DNA from 3 places in the Vibrio jasicida 090810c genome. Region 3 is predicted to be linked to each of the others. Evidence: predicted binding sites of a transcription regulator. Region 3 holds the regulator's gene; each other region holds the start of a gene.
The links. Region 3 encodes PurR, which represses purine synthesis genes. Its sites were predicted from a motif close to TNANGNAAACGTTTNCNTNA; they were not measured.
Positions count from the first base shown of each region.

Region 1 (3,287 bases), 970 kb from region 3:
ATGTCTCTTGAGCAACCTAGATAGGCTTAAGCTTGTATCAATCTGGGGTGGGATTCAATAAAAAGCCCCTCAAAAGAGGGGCTTGACGATTATTTTTGTAGCTAAGTCACGCAGACTTCGTTGATGGTTTAATCCAACTGAGGTCCTGCTGCCACCAAAGATTGGCCTTCAGCATTGTCAGTGTACTTATCAAAGTTGTTGATGAAGCGTTCTGCCAAATCTTTCGCTTTGCTTTCCCATTGAAGTGGATCAACGTAAGTCTCACGTGGGTCAAGGATGCTTGGATCGACACCTGGAAGTGAAGTTGGCACCTCTAGGTTGAAGATAGGAATATGCTTGGTTTTCGCATCTTCAATTGAGCCGTCAAGGATTGCATCGATAATGCCGCGTGTATCTTGGATAGAAATACGCTTGCCGCTGCCGTTCCAACCAGTGTTGACTAGGTAAGCTTCTGCGCCAGCTGCTTCCATGCGTTTAACCAGTACTTCTGCGTACTTAGTTGGGTGTAGGGTTAAGAACGCTGCCCCGAAACATGCCGAGAAGGTTGGTGTTGGTTCAGTGATGCCACGTTCTGTACCGGCTAGTTTAGCGGTAAAGCCAGACAAGAAGTGGTACTTAGTTTGCTCAGGAGTCAGTTTAGAAACCGGAGGTAGTACGCCGAATGCGTCTGCTGATAGGAAGATCACCTTATTCGCGTGACCGCCTTTTGATACTGGCTTAACAATGTTGTCGATGTGATGCAGTGGGTAAGAAACACGAGTGTTTTCTGTCTTAGACCCATCATCAAAGTCGATAGAACCATCACTACGAACTGTAACGTTCTCTAATAGTGCATCGCGGCGGATTGCGTTGTAGATATCAGGCTCAGCTTCTTTCGATAGTTTGATGGTTTTCGCGTAACAGCCACCTTCGAAGTTGAATACGCCGTCGTCATCCCAACCGTGCTCATCATCACCAATCAGTGCACGTTTAGGGTCTGTAGATAGCGTTGTTTTACCTGTGCCAGATAGACCAAAGAAAATTGCTACATCGCCTTCTTCGCCCATGTTTGCACTACAGTGCATTGATGCGATGTCTTTCAGCGGAAGGAAGTAGTTCATCATGGCGAACATGCCTTTCTTCATTTCACCGCCGTACCAAGTACCACCGATCAGTTGCATGCGCTCTGTTAGATTGAACACCGTGAAGTTTTCAGAGTTCAGGCCTTGTTCTTCCCACTTGTCGTTCGTGCACTTCGCACCGTTCATTACGACGAAATCAGGTTCAAACGTTGCCAACTCTTCTTCTGTTGGACGGATAAACATGTTTTTTACGAAGTGCGCTTGCCATGCGACTTCTGTAATCACTCGAATACTCAAACGAGTGTCTGGGTTTGCACCACAATAACCGTCAATCACAAATAGGCGTTTACCAGAAAGCTGGTTGGTCACGAGCTCTTTTAGATCGTCCCACACTTCTTTGTTGATGGCTTTGTTGTCGTTTTTCACTGCATCAGAAGTCCACCACATGTGCTCTTCTGTGGTTGCATCTTTTACGATGTACTTATCTTTTGGTGAGCGACCAGTGAAGATACCAGTGTCTACGGCAACCGCGCCGAGTTCCGTAACGACACCACGTTCATAACCTGTCAGGTCAGCACGGGTCTCTTCCTCGAATAGCATTTCGTAGCTTGGGTTGCGAACAACCTCTTTAACGTTGTGCAGTCCGTGTTTGGTTAGATCAAGTGTTGCAGCCTTTGTATGTTCCATAACGGTCATAGGTGCTCCTTATAAGGATTTTTGTAGGGATTTTGTAATAATGTTTTAATTTTTATCTGCTCACCATGCTAGCAACGGGGCGGGGAGAAAACAGGGATGTAGCTCAAAAATTATCCATGATTTCAGTAAGGTTTTAGGTAACCCGTCACATATCGGTACGAATAGTTTATCGTGCGCGCAAACCTTTGCGCTAGGCCAAAAGAATTATTAATTACTTAAAATTAAGCGGTTGCTTTATTACGTGTGAGGCTAGGTATTACGAGGGTTAGATCACAAAAAGGCCAGCGTGATGCTGGCCTTTTGAAAGGTAAATTACAGGCTTGCTAAGCTATGAAAATTAATGCAGGGTTTTCTTTTCAGGAGCCGCTTGCGCATAGAGTTCGGTAATCTCTGATTCATCAAACGAGTATGACGTGCCACAGTAATCACAATGTAAAGAAACTGATCCTTCTTCGGCCAAAATGTCATTAATTTCAGCACGGTCCACGGTAATGATTGCTGCACCACTGCGCTCACGAGAACAACCACAATGGAATTCGACTGGTTGAGGTTCGTAAAGACGAACGGTGTCTTGGTTATATAGACGGTATAGCAGTTCGTTCGCAGGTAGCGTGAACAGCTCTTCGTTCTTCACTGTGTCTGTCAGTTGCTCTAGGTGATCGAAATCTTCTGGTGCACCAGTGCCGTCTGGCATGATTTGAATCATCATACCAGCAGCGTGTGCTTTACCTTCGTGTTCACCAGTGCGGATCCATAGACGCGTTTTTAGCTGTTCAGAGTTTGCGAAGTAGCCTTCGATAACTTCAGCTAATGTGTCACCTTCTAGGCCAACGACACCTTGGTAACGCTCGCCTTTTTTCGGTTCGATGGTGATCACTAGGTAACCTTTACCCATCATCTCGTGCAGTGTCGCGTTGTCAGCGATATCGCCTTCCCAACGTGCAACGCCGCGGATCTTTTGATCATGATCGCCATTGATGACTGCTAGAGAGACAGGGCCGTCACCTTGCAGCTGGATCGTGATTGAGCCTTCGAATTTCAAAGTTGCCGTTAAAAGTGTGGTTGAAACGAGTAGCTCACCCAACAGTTTTTGCAGCGCTGCCGGATATTCCTTGCTGGAGATAATACGTTGGTATGCTTCATCCAATTGTACCAACTCGCCACGAACTGAAAGGTCTTCAAATAGGTAGCGGTGTAAAACATTATTTGCCATGGAGTGCTTTCCTCGTCGGTAATTCCGGCGTTTATTGATGTTTGAACTTAATGATGTCGCGGCGCTGCTTTTTATCTGGGCGGCGTTCCGGACTAGGGTTGTGGGCGTTGAGTTTACGTTGTTTCGCGAACTCTTCGCGTTGATTAACACTGTCTTCAGTTTCGCGGTAGAGCGTTTGAGCGATGGGTGCGCCCATGCGACGATCAGAGATTTTTTCGATGATCACCGTTTTTTCTTCATTACCTTGACGAAGACGAATCTCAGCGCCCAACTCAACGATTTTACTTGGTTTGCTTCGTTGCCCATTATAGTGGACT
Region 1 is NZ_CP025792.1:2,095,689-2,098,975, reverse strand. Features, by position in the region: gene pckA (phosphoenolpyruvate carboxykinase (ATP)) at 129-1,757, opposite strand; gene hslO (Hsp33 family molecular chaperone HslO) at 2,095-2,970, opposite strand; gene hslR (ribosome-associated heat shock protein Hsp15) at 3,002-3,287, opposite strand, start outside.
Region 1: pckA (phosphoenolpyruvate carboxykinase (ATP)) is a predicted target of PurR. The motif match lies at 1,931-1,950, and genes of this name have one in related genera.

Region 2 (3,287 bases), 950 kb from region 3:
TTATGCCTTTGTTGATCCAAAAAACAAACGCAGCGAGTACCTAAAGCAGATCCTAACTTCTCTACCTGGTCATCAAGTTCGCCTAGTCAGTGAGACAGAAGCTGGCGACGCTTACGTCATCATGGCCTTTAACGATAGAAACCCTGGGGATTACTACTTATTTACCACCGAGCCAAAAGAAATCCGTTACCTATTCTCGGCACGAGAGTGGTTAGATCCAGAGAAAATGGCCGAAGTGAAGCCTTTTGAGTTCACCAGTCGAGACGGGAAAACCATCTCAGGTTATCTGACGTTGCCTCCAAATACTGAAGCAAAAAATCTCCCTCTTATCGTCAATCCGCATGGCGGTCCTCATGGTCCACGAGATTGGTGGCGTTTTACCGAGGAGAATCAGTTTCTCGCTAACAACGGTTATGCTGTGATGCAAGTAAACTTCCGTGGCAGTGGTGGTTTCGGTAAGCAGTTTGAAGAGGCTGGCTATCGTAAATGGGGAACGAACATTCAATATGACATCATCGACGCCACCAAACACATTGTCGCAGAAGGCATTGCAGATAAAGAACGTATCTGTATTTCTGGCGGAAGCTTTGGTGGATACAGTGCATTGCAATCCGCCACCCTTGCACCTGAGTTGTTTCAGTGCGCCGTGGGCAGTGCCGGTGTTTATGACCTTGAGTTGATGTTCACCGAAGGTGATGTGCCCGATAGCCGCATGGGATTAAGCTTTTTGAAAGAAGTACTGGGAACCGACCCTAAAGTCTGGAAAGCCATGTCTCCAACTCATAATGCAGACAAGTTAAAAGCTTCTATTCTTCTCGTGCACGGGGGAAAAGATCAACGTGCGCCTATTGAACATTATGAGGCAATGGCTAAAGCACTCGACAAGCTCAACTACCCATATGAATCTTTTGTGTTAGACGATGAAGGACATGGCTTTTACAAAGATGAACACCGAGCTAAATATTACGCTCATGTGTTGGGCTTCTTTGATAAGCACTTAAAAACTAACCTCCCAAGGTAAACCTTAAAGGCGATAACCATTCCGTTATCGCCTTTTCTTTTCAGCCCAAAGCAAACGTTTGCTTTTTGAATAAATCCCTCTATAATCGCGCTCAAAATTTATGGTGTGCACCTTGTCACATCAAACCAACCTGAGTTGACACTGATTAACAGCAATCACAGGTCATAACGTCAACTCCACCCAGCACTCCCATTCAGCGAGCTCTGGGGCAAGAATTATTGCGACTAGCGAGACAAACATGACAACTTCAAACCGAACTTCGGAACTGGTCTATCAGTTAAACGATCGTCCACCACTACCTCAGACCATTTTTGCTGCAATTCAGCACTTATTGGCGATGTTCGTAGCCGTTATTACTCCTTCTCTGATCATTTGTCAGTCTTTGGGTGTGCCTGCAGACCAAACCAATACCATCATCAGCATGTCACTGTTTGCGTCAGGCGTGTCTTCCTTTATTCAAATTCGTACCTTTGGTCCTATCGGCTCTGGTTTGCTTTCAGTGCAAGGCACCAGCTTTAATTTCTTAGGTCCAATCATCGGTGCGGGTCTTTCTCTTAAAGCTGGCGGCGCTGATCTTAGCACCATGATGGCAGCGATTTTCGGTACTATCTTGGTGGCGTCTTTTGCTGAAATCCTGCTATCTCGCGTCCTAGAACACGCACGCCGCATCATTACGCCATTGGTATCTGGCATTGTCGTGACGCTTATCGGCCTGACGCTTATCCAAGTGGGCTTAGTATCAATGGGCGGTGGCTACGCGGCAATGAGCGACGGCTCTTTCGGTAGCCTAGACAAGTTAGCACTCGCCGGTACGGTACTTGGCCTAATCATAATTCTTAACCGTTCAAAGAACCCATACCTACGCGTTGCATCAATTGTAATTGCAATGCTGGTTGGCTATGTCATGGCGTACTTCATGGGCATGGTCGACACATCAACACTGGACCAAACGGACCTCATCGCACTGCCGATCCCAATGCAATACGGCTTAAGCTTCGACTGGTCGCTGTTTATTCCACTAGTTCTGATTTTCTTCATCACGGCACTAGAAGCAATCGGTGACATCACCGCAACGTCTGAAGTTTCCGGTGAGCCAGTGAAAGGTCCGGTTTACATGAAGCGCATCAAAGGTGGCGTATTAGCTGACGGTCTGAACTCAGCGATTGCAGCAGTATTCAACAGCTTCCCGAACTCTACCTTCAGCCAAAACAACGGCATCATCATGCTCACAGGTGTAGCAAGCCGCTACGTAGGTTACTTCATCTCAGGCATGTTGGTGATTCTGGGTCTGTTCCCGGGTGTGGCAAGCTTTGTTCAGCTGATTCCTGAGCCAGTACTGGGCGGCGCAACCATCGTGATGTTCGGCACCATTGCCGCAGCGGGCGTGCGCATTATCTCTCGTGTCGATCTCGATCGCCGCGCAATCCTAATTATGGCACTGTCATTCTCAATGGGTTTGGGCATTGCGCAAAAACCAGAAATTCTGCAATTCATGCCGGAGTTCATTAAGAGTATTTTCTCAACAGGCGTGGCGGCAGGCGGCATCACCGCTATCGTATTGAACCTACTGCTTCCAGAGAAACTGGAAGAGGAAGATGAGCTGGTTGCTCAAGAGGTAAAAGAATCCTAATACCAGTTCCGTTAATAAGATGTTCAAAAAATTGCGCCGGTAAAATCACTTAGAACAAGGCAAAGATTGCAGCTAGCTAGTTACTCTACCTACAAAATCTTTAACACCGTTGTAAGTGATTTTAACCAGCAAGAATGAGCAGATAATTGGTGGAATTGGTATAATCTTGCACTAGGATGATCGGAAAGCCCAACCAAACTTTGGTTGGGCTTTTTTATTGGAATCAGTTGAACGAAGAAAGCTTACTTGGTTGGGAAACTGATTTGCGCGCTTAACCCGCCTTCACTGCGGTTACGCACCACAACCGAACCAGAGTGTTGGCTGACGATACGTTTAACAATGGCTAGGCCCAATCCGGTCCCTTCACTGCCTCGTGCCGTGTCACCACGAGTAAAAGGTTCAAACAAGCGTGCGATTTGCGATTGCTCGATGCCCGGACCATTGTCTTCAACGCAAACCCACACCAACTGTTTGTCGGCGGTGACGCCCGTACTGATTTTCACCCAGCCATTACCATAACGCAGAGCATTAACCACAAGGTTACTCACCGCACGTTTAATTGCGATTGGGCTACCCTTAGCGGTTGGCATCGTAGGGTTGAGGTCAGTTTCGATTTCAACTTCATAGCCCCCTTCC
Region 2 is NZ_CP025792.1:2,068,858-2,072,144, forward strand. Features, by position in the region: gene C1S73_RS09775 (S9 family peptidase) at 1-1,021, shown strand, start outside; gene C1S73_RS09780 (uracil-xanthine permease family protein) at 1,260-2,651, shown strand; gene envZ (two-component system sensor histidine kinase EnvZ) at 2,894-3,287, opposite strand, start outside.
Region 2: C1S73_RS09780 (uracil-xanthine permease family protein) is a predicted target of PurR. The motif match lies at 1,068-1,087, and genes of this name have one in related genera.

Region 3 (3,287 bases):
CTAACAGAGAAAGAACTAGAAAGCTACCACAGTGTTGACATTCGAAGCTTTTTGGCTGGCCTTGGTGAAAATGAGTCATTAAAACCAGCTGTGGATACCCTTGTTGATGCACTTAACCGCCTACAGGATCGTGAAGACGCGCAACTTGAATTGGCTGCAGACTTTTGCGAGCTTTTCCTGAAAACAGAAAAGCACGGTGCACTGCCTTACGCATCTATGTACATCGGTGAATCTGGTCTTTTAAATGACAAGCCAGCAGAAGAGATGGAAAAACTGATGGCCGATTTTGGTGTTCAGGTTGATGAGAACCTGAAAGAGCCAGCGGATCACTTAGCGGTTGAACTAGACTTCTTAGGTAACATGATCATTCGTTCTAACGAATTAGAACAAGACAAACACATGGAAGAAGCGTTCGAGAAACAGAACGACTTAATCCAAAAGCATCTTATGTCTTGGTTGCCACAGTTTGCTGCGAAATGTAAGCAATTCGACGAATTTGGTTTCTATGTAAGCGTTGCGCAACTATTAATTGCATTTTGTAAACTGGACAGCACCTACCTTCTTGGTGAATAATTGCCGCCAATTTCAGGGAGCTCGCAAGCGGGCTCCCTATTTTATTCGTTAATTTTTAATCTAGCACATAGAAGCCCTTTCCATTTAGCAGTTAAAATGTGACCTCAATAGCGCAAAACACCTGCTGAAAATATTGCTAGTGTGCCCACATCAGTCTAAAATGTGAGCGCAAACGATTAAATACGACTTATATGTAAACCGCTGAAATATGGCGGTTTTTGTGTTTTATTAACAAGATTGCTGACCAATTCCTCACTTATATAAGTAAGGAACATGAGATTCAGCAACAAATGTTGCTACAAACCTTTTTATACCGATTTCGGAACAACCGCTGCCTAATTAATTGAACCTTAAACTTCAGATATGGTTCAATTCGCGCAACATACTAAGCGTAAGGTTGTATTCACTACGGTATTCAGTAGCTCGATACAGGACATCATTTATGGCCACTATAAAAGACGTTGCTCGCTTAGCCGGCGTTTCTACCACAACAGTTTCGCACGTAATCAACAAAACGCGTTTTGTTGCTGAAGCAACCCAAGAAAAAGTAATGAAAGCGGTTGATGAACTAAATTACGCGCCAAGTGCAGTTGCACGTAGCTTGAAGTGTAACTCAACTCGCACTATCGGTATGTTGGTAACGCAATCGACTAACCTTTTCTTCTCAGAAGTTATCGACGGCGTTGAGAGCTATTGTTACCGTCAAGGTTACACGCTGATCCTATGTAATACTGGCGGTATCTACGAAAAGCAACGTGACTACATTCGCATGCTAGCGGAGAAACGTGTAGATGGCATTTTAGTGATGTGTTCTGACTTAACGGAAGAGCTAAAAGAGATGCTTGACCGTCATTCAGATATCCCGAAAGTGGTGATGGACTGGGGTCCAGAGAGTTCGCAAGCTGACAAGATCATTGATAACTCTGAAGAAGGTGGCTACATCGCAACAAAATATCTGATCGACAATGGTCACACTGATATTGCTTGTTTGAGCGGTCACTTCGAAAAAGCCGCGTGCCAAGAACGCATTGCAGGTTACCGCCGCGCAATGGCAGAAGCAAACTTAGCAGTAAATGAAGATTGGGTACTTGAAGGTAACTTTGAGTGTGATACTGCCGTACTTGCTGCTGACAACATCACAGCAATGGACAAACGCCCGACTGCCGTTTTCTGTTTTAACGATACCATGGCGCTTGGTTTGATGAGTCGCTTGCAGCAAAACGGCATCAAAGTACCAGAAGATATCTCTGTCATTGGTTACGACAACATCGAGCTAGCAGAGTACTTCTCGCCACCGCTAACGACTATCCACCAGCCAAAACGTCGTGTTGGTAAGAATGCGTTTGAAATTTTGCTAGAACGCATCAAAGACAAAGAACATGAAAAACGCATTTTCGAAATGCAGCCAGAAATTGTTGTTCGCAACACAGTTAAGAAACTGAACTAAGCGGCATCGAAGTTTTATAAAGCGCTCGTAAGGGCGCTTTTTTATTGCCTAAAAATAACATTCCAAAAACATTTCAGAATATAAATACCTCCCCTCATTTAGATAAGTTGCTGTTTTAATTGGGCGTAGTCCATTTCCTACATCAACCTTTTGTATGACAAGGGACCGTTCCCAAATATGAAACCAAACACATCAAAAAATCACTATTAACTGAACCAAGATCACACTTTCATGTTTGAAACGTGATGTTAATTCAATATACGAAGTATTCTCAAAGTGTCACGCACAGGGCAAACCATTCGAAAGGGTGGGACGCAAAGCCTCCGGCCTGAACCATCTTATTAGATGGAAGGTAGCGGGGTTACCGATGGCAAATATGCATTAAGTGAGTTTACCCTTTAATGACATTGTGTCTGCATGCATTTGCTAATCTCTCGGACCTGATTTTTGGTGGCGTAATATTAATTACACCGAGATAACACATCATGGATAAACCGATACTCAAAGACTCAATGAAGCTGTTTGAGGCACTTGGTACTATCAAGTCGCGCTCAATGTTTGGTGGCTTCGGGCTTTTCGCCGATGAAACGATGTTCGCACTAGTTGTAAACAATCAACTTCATATTCGAGCAGACCAACAAACTTCATCTGACTTCGAGACTCAAGGACTAAAACCGTACGTCTACAAGAAACGTGGTTTCCCAGTGGTCACGAAATACTATGCTATTTCTGATGATCTATGGGATTCAACGGATCGCTTGATTGATGTTGCAAAGCAATCTCTTGAGACTGCTAAGCAAGAAAAAAAACAGCAAGCGAGCACCAAGCCTAATCGATTGAAAGACCTTCCAAATCTACGCCTAGCAACTGAACGTATGTTGAAGAAAGCAGGCATCGACTCTGTCGAGCAATTAGAAGAAGAAGGTGCCTTAAGCGCATACAAAGCAATCCAAGATACGCATGCCTCTACGGTAAGCCTTGAGTTGTTGTGGGCGTTAGAAGGTGCAATCAACGGCACCCATTGGAGCGTCGTCCCTCAGTCTCGCCGAGAAGAACTGATGAGCGCATTGTCTTAACGCGCACTATCAGCATGACATTGAGTAAAAACCGCAGTTTTCATACTGCGGTTTTTTTTTTGAAATTTTTTCTTCTCTTATTCTGTCTTATTATTTAAGAAGCCAAATGGAGTAATTACGATGAATAAGAAACTGATTTTAGGACTGATCCTGCTCGCAACCATCCTCTTTTTAGGAGTGAATTTTGGCCA
Region 3 is NZ_CP025792.1:1,123,754-1,127,040, forward strand. Features, by position in the region: gene torD (molecular chaperone TorD) at 1-573, shown strand, start outside; gene purR (HTH-type transcriptional repressor PurR) at 1,016-2,020, shown strand; cyclic di-GMP riboswitch class I at 2,300-2,389, shown strand; gene C1S73_RS05300 (TfoX/Sxy family DNA transformation protein) at 2,506-3,096, shown strand; gene C1S73_RS05305 (TVP38/TMEM64 family protein) at 3,217-3,287, shown strand, end outside.